DNA from 2 places in the Thauera sp. JM12B12 genome. Region 1 is predicted to be linked to the other one. Evidence: predicted binding sites of a transcription regulator. Region 1 holds the regulator's gene; the other holds the start of a gene.
The links. Region 1 encodes FNR, which switches genes on or off when oxygen is low (the NO sensors DNR and NnrR bind a similar motif). Its sites were predicted from a motif close to TTGANCTAGNTCAA; they were not measured.
Positions count from the first base shown of each region.

Region 2: a site for FNR is predicted at 3,277-3,290, ahead of nirJ (heme d1 biosynthesis radical SAM protein NirJ). Genes of this name have one in related genera too.

Region 1 is NZ_CP154859.1:3,172,506-3,176,817, forward strand. It holds gene AAG895_RS14335 (sulfite exporter TauE/SafE family protein) at 1-247, opposite strand, end outside; gene hemN (oxygen-independent coproporphyrinogen III oxidase) at 308-1,699, opposite strand; gene fnr (fumarate/nitrate reduction transcriptional regulator Fnr) at 1,839-2,579, shown strand; gene AAG895_RS14350 (SirB2 family protein) at 2,594-2,974, opposite strand; gene AAG895_RS14355 (Crp/Fnr family transcriptional regulator) at 3,069-3,752, shown strand; gene AAG895_RS14360 (MBL fold metallo-hydrolase) at 3,781-4,312, opposite strand, start outside.
Region 2 is NZ_CP154859.1:1,908,332-1,912,643, reverse strand. It holds gene AAG895_RS08535 (NnrS family protein) at 1-290, opposite strand, end outside; gene AAG895_RS08530 (cytochrome D1 domain-containing protein) at 387-2,021, opposite strand; gene nirJ (heme d1 biosynthesis radical SAM protein NirJ) at 2,018-3,226, opposite strand; gene AAG895_RS08520 (Lrp/AsnC family transcriptional regulator) at 3,342-3,920, opposite strand; gene AAG895_RS08515 (AsnC family transcriptional regulator) at 3,920-4,312, opposite strand, start outside.

The DNA.
Region 1 (4,312 bases):
TCTGCACCGGCAGCATGCCGTCGTAGAGCAGCCCGACCGAGCCGAGGAAGCCCACCCCCGCGCCGAGCGCGGTATAGGTGCCGATGCGGCCGAGGTTGTAGGCGAGGTGCAGCGGCCACTGCGGCTTGCCGCCGGGTGTCTGCACCTGCATGGTGAGCGCACCGACGATGCCGCCGCACATCGACACGCAATGCGTCCCGCCCAGCAGGCCGATGAGGAAGACGGCGAGATAACCGGTTTCAGGCATTGAAAAACGAGGCCCCGCTGAAGATGCGAGGCCTCATTCTACGCTCGTGAGCCGCGGTCTTCAGATCACGCGCGAGTAGCGCTGGCGCTCGCGGTCGGCGCGCAGATAGCGGTCGAACACCATCGCGATGCCGCGCACGAGCAGGCGGCCGCCGGGCTGCACGCTGATCCAGTCGCCTTCGATCTTCACCAGCCCCGCCTTCTCCATCTCCGCGAGGTCGGCAAGCTCTTCCGCAAAGTATTCGCGGAAGTTGATCAGGTGGGCGATCTCGATCGACTGCATCGACAGCTCGAAGTGGCACATCAGCGCCTGGATGATCGCGCGCCGCAACAGGTCGTCGGCGGTGAGCTCGATGCCGCGCAGCACCGGCAGCTCGTCGCGGTCGAGCGCATCGTAGTACTCGTCCAGGGTCTTCACGTTCTGCGCATACACCGGCCCGATCTTGCCGATCGCCGACACGCCGAAGGCGAGCAGGTCGCACTCGGCCTGGGTGGAGTAGCCCTGGAAGTTGCGATGCAGCCGACCCTGGCGCTGGGCGACGGTGAGCTCGTCGTCGGGCTTGGCGAAATGGTCCATGCCGATGTAGACGTAGCCGGCCTCGGTGAGGCGGCGGATGCCGAGCTGCAGCAGCTGCAGCTTGGTGTCGGCGGTGGGCATGTCGCCGCTGTTGATGCGGCGCTGGGGCTTGAAGAGGCCGGGCAGGTGCGCGTAGCTGTAGAGCGAGATGCGATCGGGCGAGATCGCGAGCACCTGCTCCAGCGTGCGGTTGAAGCTGATCACGTTCTGCTTGGGCAGGCCGTAGATCAGGTCCATGCTCACCGACTTGAAGCCGGTCGCGCGCGCCGCATCGATGACGAGCTTGGTCTCGTCGTAGCTCTGGATGCGATTGACCGCCGCCTGCACGTCCTCGGCAAAGTCCTGCACGCCCACGCTCATGCGGTTGAAGCCGAGATCGGCGAGCAGCTTGACGGTGTCGAAATCGACCTTGCGCGGATCGACCTCGATCGAATACTCGCCGTTGGGGACCAGCGTGAAGTGCTCGCGCACCGAGGCCATCAGCTCGCGCATCTCGTCGTGCGACAGGAAGGTCGGCGTCCCGCCGCCGAGATGCAACTGCGTGACCTGGCGGCTTCCCTCCAGGCAAGCCGCTTGCATCGCAATCTCTTTCGCCAGATATTTCAGGTACTTGGCGGAGCGCCCATGATCCTTGGTGATGATCTTGTTGCAGGCGCAGTAGTAGCAGATCGTGTTGCAGAACGGGATGTGGAAGTATAATGAGAGCGGTTTGCTTACGCCGCCCACGGCTCGTTTGGCGAGCCAGGACTTCAGCGCCTCGGCATTGAAGGCCTCGACGAAGCGATCCGCCGTCGGATAGGAAGTGTACCGCGGTCCGTTGATGTCGAATCTACGGATGAGTTGCGGATCGAAGATGAGTTCGTTCTGGCTTTTCATGATCTTGCTGCGGCAGTGTGTGCCGAACAATGGCAGAACACCGTATTTTTTTGGTTGACGTGGGTCAACGGGCATGACTTGAAAGTCCGCTCGCGCCCATGTCGGCGTCTTTCGTCGGGGAAGCAGGATTATCGTGCAGATGAGGGCAACCGTGCCAATTACCGTGAACGGGTTGAAGACTGCCTGTTCGCAGTGCAACCTGGTCGAGCTTTGCCTGCCCTTCGGCATGTCCGACAGCGAGTTGAGCCGTCTCGACGAGCTCGTGGGCGCGCGGCGCAAGGTCAAGCGCCAGCAGAACCTCTACCGGGCAGGCGACCCCTTCGAGGCGATCTACGCGATCCGTGCGGGCTCGTTCAAGACCGACGTGCTGCTGGAGGACGGCCGGGAGCAGGTCACCGGCTTCCAGATGACCGGCGAGATCCTCGGCCTCGACGGCATCAGCACCGAGGCCCACAGCTGCAATGCCGTCGCCCTCGAAGACAGCGAGGTGTGCGTGATCGCATACGACAAGCTCGAGCAGCTCTCGCACGAGATCGACGGACTGCAGCTCCAGTTCCACAAGGTCATGAGCCGCGAGATCGTGCGCGACCACGGCGTGATGATGCTGCTCGGCTCGATGCGCGCCGAGGAGCGCCTGGCCGCCTTCCTGCTCAACATGTCGCAGCGCTTCAACGCGCGCGGCTTCTCGTCGCAGGAGTTCAACCTGCGCATGACGCGCGAGGAGATCGGCTCCTATCTCGGGCTCAAGCTCGAGACCGTGTCGCGCGCGTTCTCGCGCTTCCAGGAAGACGGGCTCATCTCGGTTCAGCAGAAGCACGTGCTGCTGCTCGACCCTGCCGGACTGAAGAGGCTGATCCAGCACCAGCAGGGCGTGCGCTGAGATCGGTGGCCGCCTCAGGCCAGGAAGCCGGCGACCTGCTTGGTGAAGGCCACCGAGACGATCCACGCATAGACGAGCAGCGCCGCGGTGAAGGCGGTGATGCGCATGCCCATGGTGCGCCCGCGCTTGAGGGCGAGGGTACCGAGCAGGATGTAGGCAAGCAGACCGAGAACCTTTGCGGTGACCCAGCCGGCCGCAAACGGGTACTGCTGGATCATCACGGCGAGCGTGATCGCAGACAGCAGCAGCAGGCTGTCGATGACGTGCGGCAGCACCCGGGTCAGGCGGTGCTGCAGCAGCGGGCTGCCGGTCATCATCCACAAGCCGCGCAGCAGGAAGCCTGCCGCACTGAGGGCGACGCAGGTGACGTGAAGGTGCTTGATCGCGTAATACATTCGTTCTCCTCTCGATAGCCGGCCCGAGAGCCGGGAGCAGCCGGCAGCGAGCCGGCTCGATTAAAATTGCGACGCCTTACGGAGAGTCCATTCGATGCCCCCCCACGCCCAGCTCGACATTCCGTCCCTGCTCAAGCGCATTCCGCTCTTCAGCGAGCTTTCGGACGCCGACATCCAGCGCGTCACCCGCTACACCCGCGACCGTCACGTCGCGCGCGGCGAGGTCTTGTTCCAGCGCGGAGACCAGCCGCACGGCTTTTACTTCGTCGTCTCCGGACAGGTCAAGCTCGCGTTCTCCTCGCCTCAGGGCACGGAGAAGGTCGTCGAGATCGTCGGTCCGATGCAGAGCTTCGGTGAGGCGGTGATGTTCATGAACCATCCCTACCCGGTGTTTGCCGAGGCACTCAGCGAGACCGTCCTCGTTCACGTCGGCCAGGCGGTGGTGAGCGAGCTCATCGATCAGGACTCCACCTTCGCCCATAAGTTGCTCGCCGGCATGGCGATCCGCCTCCATGGTCTGATCCAGGACGTCGAGACCTACTCCCTGCGCTCGAGCACCCAGCGCGTGATCGGCTACCTGCTGCAGGTGGCCGACAGCGACACGCCGTGCGAGATTGCCCTGCCCACCAGCAAGCAGGTGATCGCCTCGCGCCTCAACCTGACGCCCGAGACCCTGTCACGGATCTTTCACGACCTCAGCGAGGCCGGCCTCATCAGCGTGGCGGGCAAACGCATCACCTTGCGCGATCCCGCGCGGTTGTCGCGCTACAACGCTTGACCGACCGGCCGGAACGCATCCCGGCCGCTCAGGACAGGACAGAAGACACGCCTGGCGCGGCGACCTCGACGCCGCGCCAGCCGAGATCGCGCTCGATGCACCCGGCTAGGGCAGCGGCCGCGGTCGGCTCGCCATGCACCACGAAGGTACGCCGGGGCGGTCGGCGGAAACCGCGCAGCCAGCTGAGGATCGCCGGCTGATCCGCATGCGCGGACAAGCCGCCGATGGTGTGAATGCGCGCGCGCACCGGAATGCGCTCGCCGAACAGGGTCACCTGACGGGCGCCGTCCACCAGGCGCCGACCGAGCGTGCCCGCCGCCTGGAAACCCGCGATCACGATCGCGCACTCGCGCCGGCCGATGTTGTGGCGAAGGTGGTGCTTGATCCGCCCGGCATCGCACATCCCGCTTGCCGAGATGATCACCAGTCCCCCGCGCACGCTGTTGAGCGCCATCGACTCCTCGACATCCTGGACGAAGCGGAGATTGAAGCGGTCGGCGTGCTGCCGGCTCCAGGCAAACAGTTCGCGCGTCTCGTCGTCCCACAGGTCGTCATGGCGA
Region 2 (4,312 bases), 1.3 Mb from region 1:
AGCGGCTTGCCCGTGGGGGTATCGAGCCCGGTCCAGTTGCGCCCGGCGGTGAACAGGAAGCCGATGATCACCGCCACCGCGAAGCCGAAGATCATCTCGTGCGCATGCCACCAGATGCCCGGCATCGGGAGCTCGAGCGCGCCGGAGTAGGCCACCGCCCACACGGGCACCGCGATCGCGGCGAACAACGCGGCGAGCAGGTAGAAGGGGCGGAAGCCGAGCGCCCAAAGCGAGAAGGTGTCCGGCGGAATGCGTTTTGTCGTGGGTTCGTCGAGGCGGATCAGCGGCATGTTTCTTGTCTCGGTGAAACAGATGGGGTTGTTGAAGTCGGCTGCGGGGGCGGCCACCAGGGGCACGTCGGGCGCGCACGCCGGACGCGCGCCTGCTCAGTGGCTGGTGCCTTCCTCGCGCGTGATCTTGTTCCAGACGTTGTACTTGCCGACCGGCTTTCGCATCGGCAGGCGCTTGACCTCTTCGAGGGTCTGCGCGTCGAGCACGATCACCGCGCCCTGGTCTTCCCACAGGCTGGCGAGCGCGTAGCGGCCATCGCGGGTGAACTCGATGTGGGCGAGGGTCTTGCCCGGCTCGCCGGTGACCTCCTTCACCACCTCGAGCGTGTGCTTGTCGATCACCTGCAGGATGTGCTTGGCCTCCGGGCTCATCATCGAATCGACGAAGGCGTAGCGGCTGTTGGCGTGGCTGCGCAGGAAGAAGCCGGGGCCGCGGGTCGGGATGCGCTTGACCACCTCCCAGGTCTTCATGTCGATGACCGTGACCTCCCCCGCCTTGAGGTTCGTGCTCGCCATCACCGTGCGCGGCTTGGCGTCAGGCCCGGCTGCGGGGTCCTGCCATTCCCAGGTGATGCCCGAGCCCAGGTGTGGCATGCCCTCGAGCGGCAGGTTGGCGATCTTCTTGCGTACGTCGAGGTTCACCACCTGGCCCACCCCTTCGCGCGAGGCGCCCATCAACTCGGAGTAGTCCGGGGTGAAGAAGAAGTCGTCGAGCACTTCGGCGAGGATGGTCCGGCGCGGGTTGAGGTAGCCCGGAATGAAGCTTCCCTCGCGCTGGGTATAGTCGTGGATGTAACTGATCGGAATGTCCTCGACCGCCTTGGTGTAGCTGATCTCCCACACCTCGCCGACGTCCTTGAGCGCCGCGATGAAGGACTGGCGCGGGGTGGCGTCGTACACCGCCGACACGCGCGAGCTCTTCTTGCCGTCGCGGTCCTTGGCTTCGATCGTCTTGACCAGGTTGAGGTCGCCGTCGAGCAGCACCAGCGTGTGCGGCAGGTAGTTGGCCACCGCCACATGGGTGCCGTCGGGCGAGGCGGCGACGTTGCGCGTATTGATGCCGGCGCGCACCTCGGCCACGACCTTGAGGTTCCACATGTCGAACTTGGTGACCCAGCCGTCGCGCGAGGCAAAGAACACGTAGCGCCCGTTGGCGGCGAACTTCGGCCCGCCGTGCAGCGCAAAGCGGGACTGGAAGCGGAAGATCGGCTCGAGCTTGTCGCCGTCGAGCACGCTGACGTGATGGTCGCCCGCCTCCACCACCAGGAAGAGGTTCATCGGGTCGGCGTCGAACACCGGCTTGTCGGAAAGCGTCGCCGGATCGACATGGACGATGCGCGAGGCGCGGATGTCGTCGTCGGTCCACCGCGGCTCGGGCACCACCGGGGTGTAGATCCAGTCGGCGATCGCGGCGATCTCGTCCTTGTTCAGCTGCGCGGCAAAGGCCGGCATCTGGGTTGCGGTACGCCCCTCCGCGATCACCTTCGCCGCCTCGGTCTTGCGTAGCCGTCCGAGATTGTCGGGCAGCAGCGCCGGGCCCATCGCCCCCAGGCGGTTGGGCGCATGGCAGGCCGCGCAGTGCTGCTCATAGAGCCCGGGCACGTCGATGCTCGCCGTCGCCGCACTTGCCGCAGGGCCGGCGACGGTGCCCGGCGAAGCGCCGGCTGGCAGGGCCGCCAGGGCGCCGATCAGCGCGAGCAGGCCGGTGAAGGCCGGGATGCGGGCGCTCATGCGGACACCTTGTTGATGCGTGTCCACGGCGTGGTGACCACGCGCTCGGCGCCGTAGTCCTCGGCATTCACCCCGATCTCCTCGTCATGGAGGTAGCAGGCCGGATCCTCCGCCCAGGGGTTGCCGGTGACCTGCTCGGCGCGCACGCGCGAGCTGCCGTTGCAGATGTCGAGGTACTTGCATGCGCCGCAGCGCCCTTCCAGCGTGCGCGGATGCTGCTTGAGCCCGGCGAGCAGGGGGTTGGAGAGGTCGTTCCAGATCTCGCCGAAGGCGCGCTGGCGGACGTTGCCGAGCGGCACGTGCCACCACATGGTGTCAGGATGCACGATGCCGAGGTTGTCGATATTGGAGACGTTCACCCCGCTCGCATTGCCGCCCCACTGGCGCAGCTTGGCCTCGATGTGCGCGGCCTTGTCCGGGAAGCGGCGCTGCACCCAGTGCAGCAGGAAGGGGCCGTCGGCGTCGTTGTTGCCGGTGACGAAGTCCTTGTCGATGCCGCGCCGGTGCAGCTCAAGGCAGGTCTCGAAGAGCAGTTCCATCGCCTCGCGGGTGGTGCGGTGGCGCGCATCGCCGGCGCGGTTCTTGTTGCCGCGGCCCGCATAGTTCAGGTGCGAGAAATAGAACTTGTCGATGCGCTCGTCCTCGACCAGCTTCAGCAGCGCCGGCAGGTCGTGGGCGTTGCCCTCGGTCATGGTGTAGCGCACGCCGACCTTGATGCCACGATCGCGGCACAGGCGGATGCCGTGCATCGAGGCTTCGAAGGCGCCCTGCTTGCGGCGGAAGTGATCGTGCGTGGCGCCGATGCCGTCGAGGCTCACGCCCACGTAGTCGAAGCCGATGTCGTCGATCGCGTCGATGTTGGATTCGTCGATCAGCGTGCCGTTGGACGACAGGCCGACGTAGAAGCCCATGCCCTTGGCGCGGCGCGCGATGTCGAAGATGTCGGGGCGCAGCAGCGGTTCGCCCCCGGACAGGATCAGCACGGGCACGCGCGCGGCCTTGAGGTCGTCCATGACCTTGAACACCTCCTGGGTGTTCAGCTCGCCGGGGAAATCCTTGTCCGCCGAGATCGAGTAGCAGTGCTCGCAGGTGAGGTTGCAGCGCCGGATCAGGTTCCAGATCACCACCGGGCCCGGCGGGTTGCGGCGCGGGCCGGCGGGGGTCGGATGGTCGAGCTCGCGGATGAATTGGGAGATGCGGAACATGGAGGCCTCCTGAATGGCGACCATTTGACCCGACCCGCCCCGCGCAGAAAATGACGCGGGTCAAGGGTCCCGGGATCGCGCGCGCGCGCCATCCCGGCGTACGCCGGGAGGCGCGTCAGCCGCCGATCCGCAGCCCGGTCTTCTTCAGGATGCCGGCCGAGAACAGGACGTCGCGCTGCCGGCAGGCCCCGGGGAACGCCTCGTCGATCAGCGCGGCGATCTCCTCCACACGCGCGAGCGCGGCCTCGCGACTGGCGGCGTGCACCATCGCAAACAGGTTGTACGGCCAGTCGGGCAGATGGCGGGGCCGGCGGTAGCAGTGGGTGACGAACGGGAGCGCGCCCACGCGCTCTCCCACCGCGTGGATCACCGCGTCGTCCACATCCCAGACGCTCATGCCGTTGGCGGTGTAGCCGATCGCATAGTGATTGGGCACGGCGCCGATGCGGCGGATCCGACCGTCGGCAAGCATCGCGGCGAGGCGGCTGCGCACGAGGTCCTCGCCCACGCCGAGCGCCTCGGCGACCGCGGCGTACGGCCGCGCCACCAGCGGCAGCCCGCCCTGGGTGACAAGCACGATGCGGCGGTCGAGTTCCGCGACATCACGGTAGGGAAACTCATCGGGCCGCGCCAGCGCGGCGCCCTGCGCCTCCGCGCGCGCGACCAGGCCCTCTTCGGGCATGCCCTGTGCCATCAAGCCTCCAGCCTCATCTCGACGAAGTACTCGCGTTCCTTCGGGAACAGATGCACCACCAGCCCGGTAGCGGCCTCGATGCGGCGCGCGCAGTCGGCGATGCCCTCGGGCGTCTCGGTGGCGAGCACGAACCACATGTTGAGCGCGTGCTCGCGGCGGTAGTTGTGCGCCACCTCGGGGAAGGCGTTGACCGCTTCCACCGCACCCGCCCACTGCGCCTCGGGCACGGCGATCGCCGCCAGGCAGAATGCGCCGCCCATGCGCTCGATCTGGTACATCGGCCCGAAGCGGGTCAGCACGCGGTCGTCGAGCAGCGACTGCAGACGCGCGATCACCTCGTCCTCGGACAGCCCGAGCGCCGCACCCACCTCGGCGAAGGGTCGCTCGGAGAG